DNA from 2 places in the Kocuria sp. HSID16901 genome. Region 1 is predicted to be linked to the other one. Evidence: predicted binding sites of a transcription regulator. Region 1 holds the regulator's gene; the other holds the start of a gene.

Evidence for each region. The regulator HrcA, encoded in region 1, represses chaperone genes, less so after heat shock. The targets are predictions, from matches to a motif close to TTNGCACTCGNNNNNNNCGAGTGCNAA.
Region 2: groES (co-chaperone GroES) is a predicted target of HrcA. The motif match lies at 3,283-3,309, and genes of this name have one in related genera.

The regions. Positions count from the first base shown of each region.
Region 1 covers NZ_RBLM01000002.1:432,515-439,647, forward strand. The annotation lists gene ybeY (rRNA maturation RNase YbeY) at 1-46, opposite strand, end outside; gene D8M21_RS04165 (PhoH family protein) at 43-1,023, opposite strand; gene D8M21_RS04170 (GerMN domain-containing protein) at 1,304-2,224, shown strand; gene D8M21_RS04175 (16S rRNA (uracil(1498)-N(3))-methyltransferase) at 2,230-2,982, opposite strand; gene dnaJ (molecular chaperone DnaJ) at 2,992-4,128, opposite strand; gene hrcA (heat-inducible transcriptional repressor HrcA) at 4,199-5,212, opposite strand; gene D8M21_RS04190 (DUF3097 family protein) at 5,410-6,279, shown strand; gene D8M21_RS04195 (DUF4870 domain-containing protein) at 6,426-6,845, shown strand; gene hemW (radical SAM family heme chaperone HemW) at 6,887-7,133, opposite strand, start outside.
Region 2 covers NZ_RBLM01000001.1:342,720-349,852, forward strand. The annotation lists gene tsaD (tRNA (adenosine(37)-N6)-threonylcarbamoyltransferase complex transferase subunit TsaD) at 1-660, shown strand, start outside; gene D8M21_RS01675 (glutamate--cysteine ligase) at 703-1,851, opposite strand; gene D8M21_RS01680 (class I SAM-dependent methyltransferase) at 1,974-3,221, opposite strand; gene groES (co-chaperone GroES) at 3,451-3,747, shown strand; gene groL (chaperonin GroEL) at 3,799-5,385, shown strand; gene D8M21_RS01695 (acyltransferase family protein) at 5,913-7,133, shown strand, end outside.

The DNA.
Region 1 (7,133 bases):
TCACATTCGGCAGTGACACATCCGAATCTTTCGTGCTGTCGCTCATGCGCCATCACTCCGGGTTTCCGTCGGTGCGTTTTTTCGGTCGTGGCGTTGCTGCGTCGCGACCTGCTGGGCTTCTTCCCATCGTCCATACGCCGTCACGATATCGCTGACCAGTTGGTGGCGCACCACGTCCACCGGCTGAAGCCGAGCAAAATGAATATCTTCCACACCGTCAAGGATCCGTTGAACCTGTCGCAAACCTGAGGTAGATCCGGTCGGTAAATCAACCTGAGTGACGTCACCGGTGACGACCATCTTCGAGCCAAAACCCAACCGAGTCAGGAACATCTTCATCTGTTCTACGGTGGTATTTTGTGCCTCGTCCAAAATGACGAAGGCATCATTGAGAGTTCGACCGCGCATATAGGCCAGCGGAGCAACCTCGATGGTTCCGGCCTCCATGAGTCGAGGGATCGATTCGGGATCCATCATGTCGTGCAAGGCGTCGTAAAGCGGCCGTAAGTATGGATCGATCTTCTCGTTGAGGCTACCGGGCAGGAATCCGAGACTCTCCCCCGCCTCTACGGCTGGGCGAGTCAGAATAATCCGAGTAACTTCTTTGGCTTGCAAAGCCTGAACGGCCTTGGCCATTGCCAGATATGTTTTGCCCGTTCCTGCGGGACCGATGCCGAAGGTCACCGTATTGCTGTCAATAGCGTCCACGTAGGCTGACTGGTTGACAGTTTTGGGGCGGATCTTTCGTCCCCGGGAAGACAAAATATTTTGCGACATGGTGGGGCTCGCCGTGGCCATATTTTTCACCAGGAGGTCCACCAGCCGTTTGACAACTTCCGCTGTGATGCGAACGTCTTGTCCGGCGAGCACCTCGAGTTCTTCCAACAAGCGGATTACAAGATCTACCTGCGCCGATGGTCCGGAAACCGAGACACCCAGGCCTTTGAGCCCAAAGGATACGTCCGAAAACGCACGTTCAATCACCAAGATGGACGAATCCTGGGGGCCTAAAACCTGAACCATGGACTCGCGGCTCTTGAATGAATAAGTCCGAGACACGGATAACGGTCGCGATAGCCCCGGCGTAGATGCGGTGGTCAAATGTGGGAAAACCTCTCCTGTGCGAAATATGGATCCGAGACTTCTCGAGCCCATCTCTTCTTTCCAGACTACCGCGAGTATCTGTTGGTCTCCATCCAATTCCCGACTCCTCGGGATCGACGAGCACGAAAGCCCACGTAGACTGTGCGGGGAAGAATTGAAAGATCCGTGATCGGACGGTTTCAGGTGGAGAGGGATAGCAATGGCGAGACGAGGCCGGCGATCAACGGCAGGGGCCGTCGTCATCCTGATCGCAATCGCCACTTCCCTGAGTGGATGCGGCGTTCTCGACGCCGCGAATAAGGCCAGCCAATCCCAAGAGTCACAACAACCGACATCCGCGCCGTCGCCCAGCGATTTGAAAGTCCCCTTGTATTGGGTGGGCCAGACGTCGAATTCTTCGTATCTCTTCCGTGAATACAGCAATTATCAGGCAGAGGATGCGGCGCCCAGCGGCGACATCGTGTCCACGACCATTGCCATGCTGTCAAAAACTCATCCGCGAGACGGCGACTATCACTCCGCGTGGAAGCCCGCGAGTCGCGTTGGGTCGTCTATGTCGGCGACGGGAACGCTGACCGTTGACGTCTCCCCCGACATGTTCAATATGACGGCGACGCCTACCGAGGCTCGGATGGCCATCCAACAGTTGATCTATACAGCAACGGCTGCCGCCGCCGTCGCCGGAATCGGCAAAGCGGGCCCCGATACTAAGGTGGTCATTCTGGTCGACGGACGACGGGGGTTCACCTTTGGGGGGCAAACGCTGGGAAGCCCGATGACCCGAGACAAGGCTGCAGCCGCTCCCCTGTGGATCATTGATCCCAGTCAAGACGAACAGACCACGTCGACCTTCAGCGTCAAGATGGTGGCTTCGAATATTGCGTCCAAGGTGTATTGGGATATCAAAACCAACGACGACGTGGTGGCATCCGGCGAGGAGAATCTCTCCGAACAGGACGATGGGCTTCAGGAAATTCAGTTCAGCAAGTCACTCCCCACAGGGAAATACACCATTCGCATGTATATCCGGACCGAAGACCTCAGGGATCCCAGTTTCGCGGTCAAGGGTCACGACATCAGCATCACTGACGACCACACGTTCACCGTCAAAGGCCGATAGCGCGTCTAATCCCAGGAACCTCGGATCGCATGGAGTACCGACATCGCTGCGGCGCCAGCGGTCGAGCTCCGCAGAATTTCCGATCCGAGTCGAACGCATTGGCCGCCAGCGGCCTCGAGCATGGACGCTTCGTCCGCTCCAATGCCACCCTCTGGCCCGACCACGAGGAACACAGTTCCCGAGTCATCGTTCTCTCGGGCCGTAACGGTTGTTAGAGCGACCTGTGCCTCTTCATGAAGAATGAACATCGAGTCGCCCGGCCCCAGAATATTCGTCAGCTGACGCGTGCTGTGCAATGGTTCGACCCTGGGGACTAAGGAGCGGCGCGCCTGTTTGGCCGCCGCTTCCACCGTCTTGACCCACTTGGCATGGGCTTTAGCTGCCCGGTCTCCCTTCCATCGGACGATGCTCCGCTCTGCCTGCCACGGCACGATGGCCGACGCACCCAGTTCGGTCGCCATCTCGACAGCCATCAGATCGCGGTCGCCCTTGGCCAAAGCCTGCACGAGGACGATGCCCGACGCGGGGTCCGAGTTCACCTCCGAAGCAAGCGTCAGCCTCAATCCATCCGCTTCCACAGATGTCACGGTGCAAACGGCGCGATGTCCGCGGCCGTCGACCAGGTCGATCGACTCATTCGTCGTGATCCTCTTGACGTTCTTGGCGTGGTGCCCCTCGGAGCCACCCAACGACATGGAGTCTCCGAGGGCGCGACCTTCAAGGTCACCAGGGTCAACGTAGAAAACCGGGCGTGTCATGTGATGCGCCTAGTCTTGAAATTTGTCGCGAAGTCGCGAGAAGAATCCGTGACCGGAATTCTGGACGGTTTCACCGACCGGCGATTCTTCACCACGCAGTTCCGCCAGACGACGGAGCAGATCCCGCTCCTCTTCGCTGAGTTTGGTCGGGGTTTCTACCTCGAAATGTACGACGATGTTTCCTCGCCCTGAACCTCGAAGCTTGCTCACACCGAGATCACGCAAGGTTGTAGTCTGCCCCGTTTGGGTTCCTGCCTTGACGCTCACATCTTGAGGTCCGTCGAAGGTATTCAGGGAAATGGTCGTGCCCAAAGCAGCGGCGGTCATGGGGACCGTCATGCGGGCATGCAAGTCATCGCCTTCACGGGTGAAGGTTTCATCTGGAGCAACACGAATCTCGACATACAGGTCCCCGTTCGGGCCACCACCGGTACCGGCCTCGCCTTGGCCACTCAAGCGGATACGCGTTCCTGTGGAAACGCCCGCCGGAATCTTGAGCGTGAGGGGCTTGCGCTGGCGCACGCGTCCTTCGCCGTAGCACTCCTGGCAGGGATGCTTAATAACGGTGCCAAATCCCCTACAGCTGGGGCACTCTGCGGTCGTCACGACATTGCCCAGGATCGACTGAACCTGGCGCTGGATGTGACCCTGACCGTGGCATACGGTACAGGTTTCGGGTTCGGTTCCCTTTTCCGTCCCGTGGCCGGCGCACACCGAACACGTCACCGCAGTGTCCACGGTGATTTCCTTTTCGGTGCCGAAGACCGCATCCTGGAGAGATACGCGAACGTTGATCAAGGCATCTTGGCCCTGACGGACCCTGCTTTCTGGGCCGCGAGGCGAACCTGCGCCTTGGAAAAAAGTCTCGAAAATATCGGAAAAACCGAAACCTCCACCAGATCCCGGGAACCCTCCACCGAAACCGGTGTTCGTACCGTTTTCGTTTCCGGTCGCGTCATAGATCCGGCGTTTCTCCGGGTCCGAGAGGACATCATTGGCGTGTGACACGCGCTTGAACTCCTCTGCCGCTTCAGGCGAGGGGTTCACGTCCGGGTGAAGGGTCCGTGCTTTCTTGCGGTAGGCCTTCTTGATTTCTTCCGGGCTAGCGTCTCTGGAAACGCCGAGAGTCTGGTAATGATCGCTCACTGAAGTTCCTTAATCTGCGGCCAGATGCCGCGTGGATTCCACGTTTCTACGATGTAAAGCTGCTGGGTTTTTACTCGTGCAAAATTCGGGAGAGATATCGAGCCACGGCCCTCACGGCGGACATGGTGCCTGGATAATCCATGCGTGTGGGTCCCACGACTCCGAGCTTCGATGCGAGGTCGGGCCCGTAGCCCGTTGCCACGACCGAGGCATCGGAGAGTGGGGTCTCCGCATTCTCGTGGCCAATTCGCACCGAGACCCCACGGGCATCGTTGTCGATTTCCGATAACAATCTCAACATCACCACTTGCTCCTCCAAGACGTCGAGAATGGGGGCGATGCTTCGAGTAAAGTCTTCGGTCGATTCCGCGAGGTAGGACGTTCCAGCCATCACGAGTCGTTCTTCTTGTTCTCCGCGGCCCAGGATGGCGACGGTGGCCGCCAGCAGGCTCGAAGTTTCACGATACAGCGGATCGGATTCCGCTACCGCGGATACCAAGGGCTGTTCGAGGTCACCGACGGAGCGATCCAACACCTTGTCGAGGAACTTAGCCCTCAACCGAACGACGAATTCTTCGGGCACGTCGTCAGGCACTTCGACGGCGCGTTGGCTGACTCCTCCCCTATGGGTAATCAGAACGACCAAAACTATTCGAGGGGCCATGGTCACGAACTCGAGGTGGCGGACTTTCGCACCCGTCTTCGTGGGGTATTGGACCAATGCGACCTGACGCGTCAATTGCGACAATAACCGCACTGACTTCTCCATCATTCGATCGACTTCATCGGTCGAATCGAGGAAACTCGCGATGGCTCGTCGCTCAGCGGCAGAGAGAGGCTTGATGGAAGAAATTTGGTCGACGAAGGCGCGGTATCCCTTATCCGTAGGGATACGGCCTGCGCTTGCATGGGGCGCGGTGACCATTCCCGCTTCTTCCAGCGCAGCCATGTCGTTACGCACCGTCGCGCTCGACACACCCAAGTTATGCCGTTCCACGAGAGCTTTGGAACCCACCGGCTCACGAGAATGCACGTAGTCCTCAACAATGGCGCTGAGAACTTCGAGACGTCGCGGCTGATTCACGGGTGCGTCCCCTCCTCGATGCTTCAACCATGGATGTGCCGGCCAGGTCTGGCACTTGGCCAGTCCGTCTGCTAAGTCTACGCTCGAGAACCGATCACGGAAAATATACGAGGCACGATCAGCTCTCGGCGAGCGGCCGCGATATATTGTCCACTGGCCACGAGGCCAACGTCATAAGACAGCCGTGAGGAGCACCGATGGATCGATACGGATGGGGTCCCCAGGACATCAGCGATGGCCGCATCAGTCATCGTCCGGTCGAGCCTCAGATCCTTGAGGTACGTCGCGGCATGGTCATCGAAGAAGTCCAGAGCGGATGGGTTGGTGCGGCCGTCACGTTGCGAGCCATCGGCGGTGAACGCGTGGTCGGCCTCGAAGACCGACATGGCGCCGTCCGAGAATTTCCTATGGGCTATGGATTTCTTTATGAGGGAGAACCCGTCAAACTCACCGTGCCTCAGGCTCCCACGAAGAACGCTCCTCAACGAACCCGTTCGGGGTCGGTTGCCGTTCACGGAGCGAAGGCTCGAACGGCGCGCGCCTCTCGCATGGTCGTCGAGGGTCTCCACGACGCGGAACTCATCGAGAAGGTCTGGGGTGAAGACCTCCGCATCGAAGGCATTGTGGTCGAGCCCCTTCATGGACTGGACCACGTCGCCGATTACATCCGCGAATTTCAACCGAACTCTCAACGACGGCTCGGCGTCCTCGCGGACCACCTTGTCCCCGGAAGCAAAGAGTCCAAACTTGCGGAAGAAGCAATGCGCCTGCCTGGCGCCCGCAGCAATGTGCTCTTCGTGGGGCACCCGTACGTAGACGTCTGGGAGTCCGTGAAACCCGCAACCGTCGGACTCGATGTATGGCCGACCGTGCCCCGTGGCGAAGATTGGAAAACCGGGATTCTCCAGCGAATTGGTTGGCCACATTCCACGCCCGCACAACGCGCGATCGCCTGGAAGAAGATACTATCGAGTGTCAACACATACTCAGACCTCGATCCGGGTATTCTCGGACCGGTAGAACACATTATCGATTTCCTGACCGAGCCACCGGCAAGCGCCTCGTGACTTAGCGGGCGTTGGTTGCTGGCAAGTTGATGATGGACATGGAATGGTGTCGATGAGCATGTACCGGAGCATCCTCAACACCGGTATCATCGGTACAAGTATTGTGTGACGCAATGAACGACAGGTTCGGCAGAAAAGGCGAGTTTTTGACGACCACGAGCACCAAGCAGAAACCACCGTTCGAGGGAGTATCGGCGACGCCGCAGCCCTTGAGCGTTAAAGACGACCGTTCGATGGCCACCATGGCTCATTTCGGCGGGGTCGTCGGGTGCGTTCCGTCGGCCATCATCTATGCGACCCTTCGCGCTCGTGGCCGATTTACGGCCCAAGAAGCTCGCGAAGCACTGAACTTCACTCTCGTTCCGTCGATCGTCATCGTGGTGTGCGTGGCATTGTCCGTGGTACCCGGAATCGGCTGGCTCTTCGGGCTCATTGCAGCCATCGTCTGGGTTTACCTTGCCGTTTCCGCACTCATCGCCGGAATTCACGTGAATCGCGGCAACCCGTACCAATATCGGTGGAACACTCGGGCCCTCGATTGGGTTTCCCGACGCCGCTCCCGCTGAGCCGTCTCCACGGCTGATTAGCGGCCCAGGCTAGGACGCCATCAGACGAGAAGATCCCGGACAACGGCGTCGCCCAAGAGCCTGCCCTGACGCGTCAGCCTGATTACGCCTCTCTCCAAAGCCTCCCGCTCGAGGAGTCCTTGCTGCGCCAACCAGTGCGTCTGGTCTCGGCCTTCGGGTCGGACCTTATGAGTTTCCAGCCCCTCGCGAATCCGCACCGCGAGCATGATCGTCTCCATGTAGCGAGTATCGGCATCGAGGATCTCCCTCGCTATCGCCGGCGAGTCT
Region 2 (7,133 bases), on a different contig from region 1:
TCCGGCGGTCATACCGAAATTCTCAAGGTCAATAACATCTCGTCTAACGTGCAACTGCTCGGCGCAACCTTGGACGACGCCGCAGGGGAAGCCTACGACAAGGTCGCCCGCATCTTGGGCTTGAGTTACCCGGGAGGGCCCGCGATTGACAGCGCCGCGGCGGAGGGCAACCCTGCCGCATACCGTCTGCCGCGAGGCCTGACGGCTCGCAAATATATGGGAACGCCGGAGGAGCCGGGGCCGCATCGCTACGATTTCTCCTTTTCCGGATTGAAGACGGCGGTCGCGCGCGTGGTCGAGGGGATCGAGGCAGAGGGGCTCGACGTCCCCGTGGCCGATGTCGCGGCATCCTTCCAAGAGGCGGTGGCCGAGGTCATCACGGACAAAGCCATGTTGGCGTGCACCGAGAACGGGATCGACACGCTCTTGCTCGGTGGAGGCGTTGCGGCCAATTCCCGCCTGCGGGCGCTGACAGAGCAGCGATGCGCCGACCATGGAATTCGGCTCGTCGTCCCGAAGTTGTCCTTGTGCACCGATAACGGAGCGATGGTCGCGGCATTGGGCGCTCGATTGGTCATGGGCGGGGTGGAGCCGACGGGACTCGATTTCGCCGTGGATCCGTCGCTTCCCGTGACCACCGTGTCCGTGGCCTCAGCCTAGATTCCGCCCGTTCCGTGGAGGGGAAAGCCTCCTGGGTTCGTTCTAGAGGCGGCCGGTTCGGGTCGCGCTAATGGTCGATGTGACGACGTCGCGCAGGCTCCCGCCCGATTCCTCAAAAACGCGACGTTGCCGAACATATCCGGGTCCCTGAGCCAAGATCGTGGAGATGTAGGCGAGTTCCGATGCGCATCCGAGGTCCTGGGCGATGGGCGCAAGTCGTTCGACGAGTTCTTCGAGCTCGACCCGGACGGGGCGGACGGACCCGCTGGCCGCCGTAATGACGTCGGCATCCAGCCCGTATCGAGCGGCGCGCCACTTATTTTCTTGGGCAAACCAATGGGGGAGCGACTCAACGGTCTGACCGTCGTCTACGGCACGAGAGGCCTCTTCGACGATGCACTGGGTCAGCGCGGCTACGGCCCCAATTTCGTCGATGGTGGCCAAACCATCGCACACGCGCATTTCGACGGTCCCGAATCGAGCCACCGGTCGAATATCCCAGCGATTTTCGGATTCCTCCGCGATCGTGTCAGCGGCAATTAATCCGTCGATATAGTCTGAGTACTCCGACCACGACGCGAATTGATACGGAATGCCGCTAGCCGGAAGCTGTTGGAAAATCATCGCTCGTTGAGACGCATATCCGGTGTCCACGCCTTCCCAATAGGGTGAGCTCGCCGTGAGCGCGAGAAGATGCGGGTAGTACCGAACGAGGCGCCGGACCACGGGAAGTGCCTTATCCCGTGAATCGAGACCGACGTGAACATGCACGCCATAAATGAGCATCTGGCGGCCCCAGTATTGCGTCCGATCCAGAACCTTTTGATAGCGGTCCTTGGAATTGACGGGCTGGTCGCTCCATCGAGTAAACGGATGTGTGCCCGCCGAATAGAGATCGATGCCTAGGGGGTCCGCACATTCCTGAAGTGCGCCCGCGAGCCGTTCAAGTTGCTGCGTGGCTTCGGCCACCGTGGTGCAGACGCCGGTTACGGCCTCAACAGTATTCGCCAGAAATTCCCCGGTCACCTGAGGAGCGAGGCCTTCGGGCTCGACAAACTCGCCATGTTGAGCCTTGACGGCCGCCAACAATTCGTCGGCCGCGGAAACGAGATCACCCGATTCTCGATCGGCGAGGGCAATCTCCCATTCGATGCCGAGGCTCGACTGCTGAGATGTGGAAAAGGGGATCATGAACGTCCTTGCGGCTAGAGTCAATTCATCTTAGCGGGGGAAGTGTGAGGGCACGAGGCCTTCTCGAGGGCGCGACACGCGAGATATTTTTCGACCGTCGGAACGACAATTCTCCGGATGGGCTACTCGATGCGACGCACAGAAAATACTGCGCGTCGCTCTCCGTCGGGCGAATCCCACCGGGTCAGAATCAGGGTCGCTGATTTGCCCCTGGCGGACTTTTTGATGCCAGCTAGCAGCTGAGATCGAAGAGATTCGGGCACGATGTCGACGCCGCGCTTTTTGATGGTCAAGCGGGTGATGCCGCGTTCGCGGACCCATTTCTTGAGTTGTTTGACCTTCATGGGCAGAACCTCCTCGATTTCCCACCCGGTAGCCCAGGGCACGTCCACGCGGTGATCCGATGTCACATACGCGATTCGAGGGTCGAGGAGGTGTCCTCGGGTCGCCGCCACGAGCTGATTCACAAGTCCCGCGCGGATCGCGGCACCGTCCGGCTCGTAGAGGTACTGCGCCGTGGGCCCGATGGGCTGCGTGTCGGCAGCGTCAAAATCTTCGTCAGATTCCAGTGAGGCGAGCACCGTGGGGGAGAGCGGGTCTGAGCTCAGGATCGTCGCGGCCTTTCGGACTCCCGGACGGGCGAGAGCGTTGAACCACAAAACGAGTTCGACGACGTCGCCCCCGCAACTGACCCATTCCGCTTCGGCGTTATCGGGGATAGCGGCGTGGTCCATGCCCGGGCCCATCTTGACGCCCATCGGCATGCCTCGCTCCGCCCATGCGGTGATGGCAGAAAACGGCGGCGAGAATGCCTCGGGATCGAAGAGGCGCGAGGTCGTCCCTCCTGAGGTCTCTCGACGGGCCGGGTCCAGCCAGAGCCCCTGGACGGGCCGCCCGTCGGACGTCTTAAGGTGTGAGGGGTCGAGGGACATGACGTCCGCCTCGCGAACCTCGGAGAGGGGGAAAGCCGAGAGATTGTGACGGGCGGCGGTCGCGGTGTGTGGGTCGATGTCGACGGATACCACCGCCACCCCCGCGCGAAGCAACGCGGCCGAATCCGCGCCCAAGCCGCACCCTAGGTCCGCCACGGTGTCGATCCCGGCATTGGCGAAACGGAGAGCGTGGCGGTCGGCTACGCCTCGACGCGTGGCTTGTTCGAGTCCGGTGCGCGTAAAGAGGGAGGTAGAGGCTTCGGGGCCCCACTTGGCGGTGGCGTCTCGGCGCAATTTGGCTTGGGTCAGCACGGCAGAGACGCGGTCGGGTTCCAATCCTTGATCTCTCAGCGAGGCGGAGAGCTGGAGAACTTCTGAGTCTCGGTACTCGAGTGTCTCGAGCATTGCGAGTTCGGCGGAGGAGAAGAGTTCGGGCACGCGCCCACTGTAACCAGACGAGGCGGGATCAAACGGGTTACCACCACGCTATCCGCGAAACTTAGCACTCGCCTTGACCCTGTGCTAAGGCCGGGAATAGAGTCGTGTCTAGCACTCTGGGACTTAGGGTGCTAACTGGGCCTGGCGCTCAATCGGCACCGCGACGACGGTTGGCACGCCCCACACGGCTCACGCCATTGTATTGATCCATCCAAGGAAGAAGGTCACTATGTCCGTCTCCATCAAGCCCCTCGAAGACCGCATTGTCGTTCAGCCCGTCGAGGCAGAGCAGACCACCGCATCCGGCCTCGTGATTCCGGATACCGCCAAGGAAAAGCCCCAGGAGGGCAAGGTCGTGGCCGTGGGCCCCGGCCGCGTTGACGACAAGGGCAACCGCGTTCCCGTCGACGTCCAGGAAGGCGACGTCGTCATCTACTCGAAGTACGGCGGAACCGAGGTTAAGTACTCGGGTCAGGAATTCCTCGTGCTGTCCGCGCGCGACGTGCTGGCCATTGTCGAGAAGTAAATTTCGACGCGTTCGCATCGTCCAGTAGATCCGTAAGGAGTCATGTAATTCATGGCAAAGCAGTTGGAATTTAACGATGCTGCCCGCAAGGCCCTCATGGCCGGCGTGGACAAGCTCGCCAACACGGTCAAGGTCACGTTGGGCCCGCGCGGTCGCAACGTGGTCCTCGACAAGCAGTGGGGCGCTCCCACTATCACCAACGACGGCGTGACCATCGCTCGCGAAGTTGAGCTCGACGATCCGTACGAGAACCTCGGCGCGCAGTTGGCCAAGGAAGTCGCCACCAAGACCAACGATGTCGCCGGCGACGGTACGACGACGGCCACGGTTTTGGCTCAGGCTTTCGTCAACGAAGGTCTGCGTAACGTGGCTGCCGGTGCCGCACCGAGCGAAATCCGCGTGGGCATCGAGGCTGCCGTCAAGGCGGTTTCGGAACGCCTGCGTGAGAATGCACGCGAGGTTGAGGGCGCAGAGGTCGCGCACGTTGCGGCGATCTCCGCTCAGTCCCCGCAGATCGGCGAGCTTCTGGCTCAGGCCTTTGAGAAGGTTGGCAAGGACGGCGTGATCACGATCGAGGACGGTTCCTCGACCGAAATTGAGCTGTCCGTCACCGAAGGTATGCAATTCGACAAGGGGTACTTGTCCCCGTCCTTCGTGACCGATGCCGAGCGTCAGGAAGCGGTCCTCGAGGACTCCGCGATCTTGCTCTACCAGGGCAAGATTTCGGCCATCGCCGACCTCATGCCGCTGTTGGAGAAGGTCGTACAGGCCAAAAAGCCGCTCACGATCATCGCCGAGGATGTTGAGGGTGAGGCCCTGTCCACCCTCGTCGTCAACAAGTTGCGCGGCAATCTCAACGTCGTGGCTCTCAAGGCTCCCGGTTTCGGTGATCGTCGCAAGGCGATCATGCAGGACCTGGCGATCCTGACTGGCGGTGAGGTCATCACCAGCGAGCTTGGTATTTCGCTCGATTCGGTGACCCTGGAGCAGCTGGGCTCGGCGCGTCGGGTCACGGTGACCAAGGACAACACCACCGTCGTCGACGGTGCAGGTTCCTCCGAGGCCGTTGCCGACCGTGTTGCTCAGCTCCGTTCCGAGATTGAGCGTGTGGATTCCGAATGGGACCGCGAAAAGCTCAAGGAACGTTTGGCCAAGCTGGCCGGCGGTGTGTCGGTGATCAAGGTTGGCGCGGCCACCGAGGTCGAAGCCAAGGAGCGCAAGCACCGCATCGAAGACGCCGTCTCCTCCACGCGCGCCGCGCTGGAAGAGGGCATCGTCTCCGGTGGTGGGTCGGCACTCGTCCATGCAGGCAAGGCGCTGGAAGGCGATCTTGGCCTCAAAACCGAGGACGCCCGCACCGCCGTCGACATCGTGCGCCGCTCTCTGGTTCAGCCGTTGCGTTGGATCGCCGAGAACGCAGGGCAGGACGGCTACGTCGTCGCCTCCCGCGTACAGGATCTCGAACCGGGTCATGGCTTTAACGCCGTCACCGGTGAATACGAGAACCTGATCAAGGCCGGCGTCATTGATCCCGTCAAGGTCACCCGTTCGGCCCTTGAAAACGCGGCCTCCATCGCCGCCATGGTGCTGACCACGGAGACCCTCGTGGTCGACAAGCCCGCAGAGGACGACGAGTAACCGTCGACTTTTCGGCATCGGAACGTCCCCGTCACCGCGAGGTGGCGGGGACGTTTTCTTGCGATGCAACGAGTCGTGCGGGGGCTGTGGGTCCTCAGTTGAGCGGTTGTATCGATTACTCTGGAGGAACGACCAGGACTAGGTGACGGGGACACGTCCGACGGGTTCGGCAATCCCAAAATATATTGCTTATGAAAGTTATTATGGTCACCTCCTGGTCGTGTGAAACGTGCGCCCTATCGACCGGCGTGGCCCGACATGGCACCGTTATGGGACGGTTTGACTGGTGTCCGCGATGAATCGTGGGGTGGTTAGGGAGTAGGCGATCCGCACGTTGGGCTCGCCCAAAAGTTCAGAAATTCACCGCAAGGCGAATAACATATAGCGGAGTTCTTGGCCCGGGCGGAATGCCTACGGCCGTTTCACCGAAGGTGACGCATCAACTCATCCGTGAGGTCGGTGCGTTGACCTTACCAACGTTGCAAGCTCCTCGAGGCGTATTGCCCGGGGAACAAACAGGAAGTTGCATGACACTATCTCAAGGTGATGGGGCGCCAGTAGGTTCGTCGAAAGACTCCGCGCCGCCCGAGGTTCAGCCTCGGCGCAAACGAGCATTCCGCCCAGAAATTCAGGGGTTGCGTGCCTTCGCAGTCCTCCTGGTGGCGATCTACCACATCTGGTTCGGCCGGGTATCCGGCGGTGTGGACGTCTTTCTGATGATTTCCGCGTTCCTCATGACGCTGTCCTTCACGGGCAAGATCGAGCGGGGAATCAGCATCAACTGGAAACAGTTGAGCACGTACTGGGTGCACGTCTTTAAGCGCATCATGCCTTTGGTGGCCATCATCGTTGCGGCCTGCCTCGTGGCCACGAGATTCCTGCTGTCGCCAGGGCAGTGGTCGTCGATCATGCACGAGGCGTTCTCGGTCATCTTCTACTACGAGAACTGGTTCTCGATTTTCAACGCGGTGGACTACTACGCCGCCGACTCCGGGGCGGCCTCTCCTTTCCGCCACTTCTGGTCGCTGTCTATTCAAGGCCAGATCTTCCTCATGTGGCCGCTGCTCTTCGCGCTGGGGAGTTTCCTAGTCGTCAAGTTCCGCTCCAAAGCCCGAGTGACGTTGGCCGTGATCTTCGGGCTGGTGTTCCTGGGCTCCTTCGCCTTCTCGGTCTACTACACCGAGACCAACCAGACCGCCGCGTACTTCAATACCTTTGGCCGGCTCTGGGAATTTGCGTTGGGTTCTTTGATCGCCATTGTTCTGCCCTGGATCAAGGTTCCGAAGGTCGTTGGCGCCATCCTCACTTGGATCGGACTTCTCGCGATCTTGCTGTGTGGAGCCCTTCTGGACGTTCAGGGGCAGTTCCCCGGGTACATTGCCTTGTGGCCCACCCTCGCTGCGGCGTTCATCATCATCTGCGGTGAATCGACCACTCGCTGGGGTGCCGATCGCATCCTTAAGTGGAAGCCCCTCGTGTGGTTGGGGTCGAATTCCTATGGTCTCTACCTGGTGCACTGGCCGCTCCTCGTCTTCTTCCTGTCTGAGACCGATCAGGACAAGGCTGGTTTGTTCTCTGGTTTCGCGATTTTGGCCGTGTCGATTCTTCTCGCGTTCCTCTTGACCCGCTTCGTGGATACTCCGGTCCGAAAGTGGAAGTGGGCCGAAGCCAAGAGGTGGCGGGCTTTGGTCGTCGTCGCTGCCTGCGTCATGTTGGGCGCGGGAACGGTGATCGCGTGGCAGGGTCGC